DNA from 2 places in the Pseudonocardia sp. CA-142604 genome. Region 2 is predicted to be linked to the other one. Evidence: riboswitches for the same ligand, from Rfam matches in the RefSeq annotation. Region 2 holds a riboswitch; the other holds the start of a gene.
The links. Region 2 has a riboswitch for S-adenosylmethionine ahead of ACQPZQ_RS16950 (FAD-dependent oxidoreductase). Riboswitches for the same ligand answer to the same signal wherever they lie in the genome.
Positions count from the first base shown of each region.

Region 1: another riboswitch for S-adenosylmethionine. It lies ahead of ACQPZQ_RS26050 (aminotransferase class V-fold PLP-dependent enzyme); the one in region 2 lies ahead of ACQPZQ_RS16950 (FAD-dependent oxidoreductase).

Region 1 covers NZ_CP192045.1:5,743,449-5,747,771, forward strand. Annotated here, with positions in the region: gene ACQPZQ_RS26040 (alpha/beta hydrolase family protein) at 1-165, shown strand, start outside; gene ACQPZQ_RS26045 (aminotransferase class V-fold PLP-dependent enzyme) at 165-1,673, shown strand; SAM riboswitch class IV at 1,764-1,879, shown strand; gene ACQPZQ_RS26050 (aminotransferase class V-fold PLP-dependent enzyme) at 1,914-3,287, shown strand; gene ACQPZQ_RS26055 (methionyl-tRNA formyltransferase) at 3,377-4,323, shown strand, end outside.
Region 2 covers NZ_CP192045.1:3,717,815-3,722,137, reverse strand. Annotated here, with positions in the region: gene ACQPZQ_RS16960 (amino acid ABC transporter permease) at 1-435, opposite strand, end outside; gene ACQPZQ_RS16955 (GNAT family N-acetyltransferase) at 432-920, opposite strand; gene ACQPZQ_RS16950 (FAD-dependent oxidoreductase) at 917-2,089, opposite strand; SAM riboswitch class I at 2,383-2,476, opposite strand; gene ACQPZQ_RS16945 (hypothetical protein) at 2,805-4,145, shown strand; gene ACQPZQ_RS16940 (cytochrome P450) at 4,249-4,323, opposite strand, start outside.

The DNA.
Region 1 (4,323 bases), 2.0 Mb from region 2:
CTGCTCGCCGGCAAACCGGACGTGACGATCCGCACCTTCGCCGAGCTCAACCATCTGATGCAGCCGGCCACCACGGGCGCCATCACCGAGTACCCGACGATCGATACGACGATCGACTCCGAGGTGCTCAACCTGGTCACCAACTGGATGAGCGAGAGGTTCTGATGCCCGACGTCGACCCTGAGGAGTTCCGCAGGCTCGGTCACGCCGTCGTCGACTGGATCGCGGACTACCGAGCCGGCGTCGCCGACCGGCCCGTGCTACCCGACGTCCAGCCGGGATGGGTGCGCGAGCAGCTGACACCCACGCTGCTGGCCGCAGGCCTGCCCGAGGAGCCGCAGCCGCTCGCCGGCCTGCTCGACGAGATCGACCGCGTGGTGGTGCCTGCCACCACCCACTGGCAGCACCCCGGCTTCTTCGGCTACTTCCCGGCCAACGCCTCGCTGCACTCGCTGCTCGGCGACATGCTCTCCACCGGTCTCGGTGTACAGGGGATGCTCTGGGCCACCTCGCCCGCTGCCACCGAGGTGGAGCAGGTGCTGCTCGACGCCATGGCGGCCGCGCTCGGACTGGACCCGTCCTTCACGTTCGCAGGCGGCGGGGGCGGGTCGATCCAGGACTCCGCGTCGTCGGCTGCGCTCGTGGCGCTCCTCGCGGCCCTGCACCGCAGCAACCCGGACTGGCGGGAACGCGGCGTCGACGGCACGGAGCGCGTCTACGCCACGGCCGAGACGCACTCCGCACTCGCGAAGGCCGTGCGGGTCGTCGGGCTGGGCAAACAAGCGCTGCGGATCATCGAGCCGTCGCCGGGCTCGCTCGCGATGTCGCCCGACGCCCTGGCCGCCGCGCTCCGGGCCGACTCCGAGGCAGGGCTGCGGCCGGTTCTGGTCTGCGCCACCATCGGCACGACGGGAACCGGCGCGATCGACCCGGTGCGGGAGATCGCGCACGCGGCAGCCGAGCACGGAGCCTGGGTGCACGTCGACGCCGCGTGGGCCGGTGTGGCGGCGCTGTGTCCCGAACTCCGCCACCTGCTCGACGGCGTCGAACTCGTCGACTCGTTCTGCACGAACGCCCACAAATGGCTGCTCACGGCGTTCGACGCGTCGCTGTTCTGGGTGCGGGACGCCGCCGCGCTCCCGGCCGCGCTCTCGATCACTCCCGAGTTCCTCCGCAACGCCGCCTCGGAGTCGGGCTTCGTCGTGGACTACCGCGACTGGCAGGTGCCGCTCGGTCGCCGCTTCCGTGCGCTGAAGCTGTGGGCGGTCGTGCACGGCCACGGGCTGTCCGGTCTTCGGGCGCACATCCGCTCGCACCTCGCACTGGCCGAGAAGCTCGCCGGCCAGGTGCGCGAGGACCCCACGTTCGAGCTCGCGGCCGAGCCGTCGCTCGCACTGGTGTGCCTGCGTGTCGTCACGGGCGACGGGCCGGAGGCGGACGATCGCGCCACCCGCACCGTGCTCGAGCGCGTCAACGCCTCGGGCAGCGCGTTCCTCACCCACACCACGGTGGGCGGCCGCTATGTCATCCGGGTCGCCATCGGATCGCTGCTCACGGAGTCCTCGCACGTCGACGCGTTGTGGGAGTCACTTCGCGATGAGGCGGCGAAGGTCCTCGCGAACGATCCGGACGATCGTCGCGATCCCGGCCACTCCGAATCGACGCACGTCTAGCGGGCCGCGTCCCCGTTGCCGCCATCCTCCTGTGGCGGCGGCAACGGGCGGCTTGACGATCGATCGAACGCCGACGTAGCGTCGGTGACAGGTCATGAGTGCCAGCACCAAGCCCCGGCTCGCTGGCCGGCAACCCTCCTCCGCGGTGGGGTGCTCCGGGTGACGACCAGGCCGCCGGGCGGGGTGTCCGGTGGCAAGCGCGGACCCGCCTGCGTCGCCGGGTCCCCTCATGAGGAGACCATGTTGTCGCTCGTTCTTGCTCCCTCCGACATCTCGTCCACCACGTCACGCGAGCTTCCCCCGGTGGTGGGCAACGACCTCCGGGTGCCGCTGGTCACGGGCGGGAACGTGGCGTACGCCAACCTCGATCTCGCCGCCAGCGCGCCTGCCCTGCGCTCCGTGGCCGCCCACGTCGCCGACTTGCTGCCCTACTACGCGTCGGTGCACCGCGGCGCGGGCTACGCCTCCCAGGTCAGCACCGCGCTCCTCGAAGCAGCGCGCGCCACGGTCGGCGAGTTCGTCGGCGCCCGGCCCGAGGACGACGTGGTGGTGTTCACCCGCAACACCACCGACTCGCTGAACCTGCTCGCCGGGTGCGTGCCGGGCACCGTCCTGTGCCTGGACGTGGAGCACCACGCGAACCTGCTCCCCTGGCAGACCGGCGCCCACCAGGTGCTGCGGGCCGCCGACACCGTGGAGGAGACCCTCGCGGGCCTCGAGGCCGCCCTTGCATCGACGTCCGTGGCCCTGGTCGCCGTGACGGGCGCATCCAACGTCACCGGTGAGGTCCTGCCGCTGGACCGGATCGTCGAGATCGCCCACCGGTGGGGCGCTCGGGTGGTGGTCGACGCCGCCCAACTCGCGCCGCACCGCAGCATCGACATCGCCGAAACAGGCATCGACTACGTGGCTCTCTCCGGCCACAAGCTCTACGCCCCCTACGGTGCGGGCGTGATCGTCGGCCGGCGTGACTGGCTCGACGTGGGCACGCCGTACCTCGCGGGTGGTGGCGCGGTGCGGGAGGTCGAGGTGGACCACACGATCTGGGCCTCCGCCCCGCACCGGCACGAGGGCGGCACGCCGAACGTGCTCGGCGCGGCGGCGCTTGCACAGGCCTGCCGCACGCTCGCCCCGGTACTCGACGGAGCGGCGCTCGCGCACGAGCGCGCGCTCTCGGACCGGCTCGCGGCGGGTCTCGCCACCGTGCTGGAGGTGCGGACGTTGCGGATCTGGTCGGACAGCACCGAACGCGTCGCCGTGCAGAGCTTCTCCCTCCCGGCGCAGCACCCATCGGGACGGGTGGCCGCGTACCTGTCCGCCGAGCACGGGATCGGCGTCCGGGACGGCCGCTTCTGCGCCCACCCGCTGCTGCTCAGGCTCTGCGGGGAGAACGGCGAGGCGCTGCGCGCGAGCATCGGGATCGGCACCACCGAGGAACACGTGGATCGGCTGGTGGAGGCGCTCCGGCAGCTCGTCACGCAGGGCCCGGACTGGACCTACGGACGTGTCGACGGGCGGTGGGTGCCGACGCCCGACCCGCGCGACCACGATCCCCTCGGGGTCGTGGGCGACCTGGCTCTCGGCACGGGGGCCTCCGCCTGCAGCTCGGATTGAGCATCCCGATCCCGGCGACGTTGGACAGGCAAACCTAACAAGCAGCTATCCTCCTTTTCGATCACACATCGGGCGGGGAGGAGTGCTGCATGCGCGTCGTCGTGTTCGGCTACATGACGTGGGGCCATCGGACGTTGGACGCGGTACTCGCGGCCGGGCACGAGGTCCCCTTGGTCGTCACACACCCGGAGAGCGACAACCCGTACGAGACGATCTTCAACGACTCCGTGGCCGAGCTCGCGGCCAAGCACGGCATCCCCGTGCTGGTGCGCACCCGGGCCGACGACGCGGAGGTGGCGGAGCGAATCGGCGCCGCTGACGCGGACGTGATGGTCGTGTCGAACTGGCGCACGTGGCTGCCGCCCGCCGTCTTCTCCCTCCCCCGGCTCGGCACGCTCAACGTGCACGACGCCCTGTTGCCCGCCTACGCGGGCTTCGCGCCCCTCAACTGGGCGCTGATCAACGGGGAGCCCGAGGTCGGGGTCACCGCCCACATGATGGACGGCGACTTCGACGCCGGCGACATCGTGCTCCAGCGCGCCACCCCGGTCGGCGACGAGGACACGATCGTCGAGCTGTTCGACCGCACTCTGGCCATGTTCGGGCCGATCACCGTGGACGCACTGGAGCTCCTGGCCTCGGGACGCACCGACTGGGAGCCGCAGGACCGCAGCCGGGCGAGCTACTTCCACCGGCGCAGCGAGGAGGACAACCGGATCGACTGGAGCTGGCCGGCCCGGGACATCGCCAATCTGGTGCGCGCGCAGGTCGACCCCTATCCCAACGCCTACTGCTTCCACGGCTCGACCAGGCTGCGGGTGCTCGCCGCCGGCGTCACCGACACGCCCTACGGCGGCACGCCCGGACGCATCTTCATCCGTGACGGCGCCGGTGGCGTTGTGGTGGTGGCCGGGGCCGACGCCCGCCGCGGCCGCAACCCGGGTCTCGTGATCCGCCGCGTCCGCACCGACGACGGCCACGAGCACGCGGCCGCGGAGTACTTCACGAGGATGGGCGGCTACCTCACCTCACACCC
Region 2 (4,323 bases):
GAAGCTGATCGCGCGGTAGAGCAGCGCCAGGTTGTACCAGAACAGCAGCTGCAGGATCAGCGGCACGGACCGGAAGATCCAGATGTAGGTCCAGCTGACGGAGCGCAGCAGCGGATTCGGCGAGAGCCGCATGAGCGCGAGCAGCGTGCCGAGGACGAAACCGATGACGATCCCGAGCACCGTCAGCTGCAGAGTCAGCGCGACCGCCCGCAGGATCGACGGCGCGAAGAGGAACTGCCCGACGGTGGGCCAGTCCCACGCGGGGTTGGTGACGAGCGCGTTGATCGCCATCGCGAGCAGCACCGCGACGACGACCGTGGCCGCCCAGCGCCACGGGTGCCGGGCCGGCACCACGACGAGCCGTTCGTCGAGGTCCTCGGCGCCCCTCGGTCGGCCGTTCGTGATCACGGTTGCGGTGTCGGGAGCTGCGCTCATCGAGAGCTCACTTCCTTCTCGAAGGGGTGCTTGCCGATCTGCTCGGCCGGCAACCCCGGGTCGTAGAGCGGCGAGTAGCCCGTGGCCAGGTAGAGGCCCTTGGCCTCCGGCTGCCGCGGTCCGGTGGTCAGGTAGATCCGCCGGTACCCGCGTGCAGCGATCTCCCGCTCGAGCTCGCTGAGCACCCGTCGGGCCAGACCCCGGCGGCGGTGCGCGGAGTGCGTCCAGATCCGCTTGAGCTCTGCCGTGCGGTCGTCGAAGCGGCGGAAGGCGCCACCCGCCACCGGATCGCCGCCGGCGAGCAGGAGGATCAGCCCGCCGTCCGGTGCGCCGAACTCCTGCGGTCGACGGCGCATCTCCTCGCCGATGTCGCCGAGCGAGTGTCCGTAGCGGGTCGTGTACTCGTGATCCAGCTCGGTGAGCATCGGGACCACGAGCGGATCGGTGTAGGCGACGTGACGGACCTCCAGCGCCGGAGAGCTCATCGAGCGGCCGCCGCAGGGGCGCGGTCCATCGCGCCGGTGGAGAGGTCGGCGAGCACTCGCCCCAGCGCCGGAGCGAACGCGAAGCCGTGGCTCGAGAACCCCGCGCCGACGACGAGAGGGCCAGCCGTGTCCAGCACGAATCTCTCGTCCGGCGTGGAGGTGCGGGTACAGCCGAGCGGTTGGGGCACCCGGTGGTCAAGGCCCGGCAGGAAGGCGGCCACGTACTCCTGCAGTCTGCGCAGCTGCGCCGGGTCCGGCGCGAACGACGGCCGGTCCGGATGCATCTCCGGCCCCACGCCGCGGAACCCGAGCTTCACACAGCCCTCGGCAGTGGCCGTGCCGTGGACGCTCCCGGGCCAGCCGTCCTCCGGAGCAACGTGATGGACGAACGTCGGCCATGCGACCTGGCGCGCAGGAAACGAACCGGCGCCGCCCCATAGCGGAAAGTTCGTGGGCTGCTCCTGCGTCACCCGGAGCCTGGGCAGCTCGACGAGCCCGTCCAGCAATTCCGCGGTGCGGGCTCCGACCGCCACCACCGCCCGGCGAGCGCGAACAGGACCACGTGGCGTCGCGACCTCGACGAGATCGTCGCCGCGCACCGCGATCGCCGTCGCCGGTGTGGAACGCTTGACCACCGCCCCATGCGCGACGGCGGCGGCGGTCAGAGCGGCGACGGCCTGGCCTGCATGAATGCGGCCGGTGCGGTCCGGCTGGTACAGCACCGGGCCGCTGAACACCATCCCCGGCCACCGGGCCGATGCCTCGTCGGGATCGAGCCACTCGTGGGCGATGCCGTGCTTGGCAAGGGATTCGGCAAGCACTCTCGTGCCTCGCGGGTCGCCGTGGTCGACACCCCCGGTGATCTGCAGCAGCGCGGCGCCCGTCTGGGCTTCCACCTCCCGCCACAGCGGCAGAGCCTCAGCGGCGAGCCGCACGTACCGCGCCGAGGAATAGGTCTGCCGGTAGATCTCCGCCGACCCGTACGGAACACCACGCACCCGGCCGGTCTCGAGTTGATCGAGCAGCACCACGTCGCGATCGCGACCGGCGAGCTGCCATGCAGCCGCCGCACCGACCACACCGCCGCCGATGACCACGACATCGACCACGCCGGTGCGTGCCGATCTCGACGAGCGGCGCTGCACCGGGATATGCGGGAATGCCGGCATGACCGTCCTCCTACGACAGCAGGGAGCGCGAGCAATAGAGAGTCCACTGTGGACGCACGGCTCGTCCGGCACCGCCGGAACCACCGTTCACGAAGATCTGACGCGACGCGCCGGAAACCGCCCCTACGCGTCAGCGCACGGGACGCGGGTTGGCCCGGAGGCCGGGGTCAATCAGCGACAAAGATCGGCCTGCGTGCGGCACAGATCAACATGCCGACGCTTCGACCATGTGGACGTCAACCACGTCGACGAGCGGATGACCGCCGGCCGGGCGTGCGATCGACGCACGATGTCTCCCATCGATCCTGGCGTTAGCACCCGGCGCCGTAAGGCACATGGTTGCTGCGGCTTCGACGAGCCAGATCTCTCGGCCGCTCTGGATGGACGACAGCAAATGTAGGCGACGACCCGATGGATCTGTCAAGGATGTGACGAACACGCGCGTATCCGACGCGTGACGACCGGCTGCCGTGACCGGATCCGACGGGGCGCGGGTGAGCGATGGCAGAAATCGTGCTGCCAGCGCGACCACCACCAGCGACGCGCGTACCACGGTCCCCGTGACGCCGAGCAACCTCGACACCAGCGGATCCGGCCTCGAGGAGGATTGCTCGTGCAGGCGCAGTACAAGCGAGCCGACACCCCGCACAAGCAGTCCGACAGTCGCCGATCGTCTCGACCTACCCCTGCCTCCGGGCTCCACAGCCTGCAGCGCATGGCGGGCAACGCCGCCGTGACGCACGTCTTCCAGGCCCGACGGCAAGAACTGGCCCACAGCGAGCATGTTCGGCGACCTGCGGTGCAGAACGTCCTGCCTTCTCCCGCCCGGGCCCTGGTGACGACGCTGGGCGCCGGCATGGAGACCCGGTTCGCGATGGAGAGCGGCGGCGCGATGGAAAACAATTGCGCGGCAGCGGAAGGCAACTCCATCGAGGTACGTCCGGTGCAGCGAGTACCCGACAGGGCCGATCCCGGGACCGTACGCGACGAATCCGTCGATGCTCCCCGGGCAAAGGGCGCCGCCAGGTTGCCGAGATACAGGCAGAAGAACCCGAACACGACCAGTCCTCACCCAGCAGGACTGCGGATGACGGACAGGATCGCTCGGATCGTGTACGACGCCGTCGCCCACACGAACACGCCGCATGTAGCGGCCAGCGACGTCGCCGGTGCCGGCATGCTGCTCGCCGCCAACTCGGGCAAAAGGGGACTGAGCGAAGAGGCGCAGACTGCAGGAATAGACCACCTGCTGGACGTCGGAACTCGGGGGGAATCACAGCTCACGTATGGCCGGAAAAGCGAACATCAGCTCTGGGATCAGACGAAGTATCGAGCTCTGCTCACGGGGGATTACCAACGAGCGCATCCCGACCACGCAGAGGAGCTGGGGAGGATCGCCGCCGCGGTGACGCAAGGGCCGAGGTGGGAGGACGGACCCGAGGACGAAGCGAACGGTTCCGTACACGGTGAGATGACCCTGGCAGGGGAACAGATCGAGAGCTGGCGCCGGAACCGCTGGCCACTGGGCGAGGGGAAGATCAAGGAAGTTGCGATGGGCGGGGTCAAGAGCGCGTGTGGGGCGTGCCAGTGGACCATCGACGCCGTCAACGAGCACATCGGAAAGGAGTTGGGGTACGAACTGGTCGCATCTGGTTCTCACGGACAGTTGTTCAGTGGATGGACGCTGCCCGCGTGGCTGCAAGGCGATGCGCGGGATGAGGTGATGCAGAAGGCGCAGGACGTGGGGTGGGACTGGAACGGCGATGTTCTGGTGCGGACGGGCGATGCGCTGGAGCTGGGGATCGGCAGTTCTCAGCAGCCCGACTACTCGGACTCCGAGTGGGAGGAGATCGACTCGGAGGAGAACGAGATGGACTCGTCGTGGGCGGCCACACCGGCGGGCGGATCCCGCGCGACCGTTCCACCACAACCGGCCGACGTACGTCCGAAGCGACAGCGTGACGACGAGAACGAGGCGGACGAAGCTGACTCCGACCCACGCGCGAAGCGCCCGCGCCCTGACAGCAACCAGCTTCGCGGAGCCGCGTACCCATGACCCGCACGCATCTCGGCCGGCTACCGACTCGGCGACCTGCTTCCGCGCCGCCGCCTGCCCGAGGCTTGTGAATCGGCGGCGACGAGCTTCGGTTCCGTTCTTCCTATCTCCGTTTTTCGGGGCCCCACGCCAGCGGCAGCGCCCGTGGACCCCGGACGCGGGCGCCCGTGCGCCACTG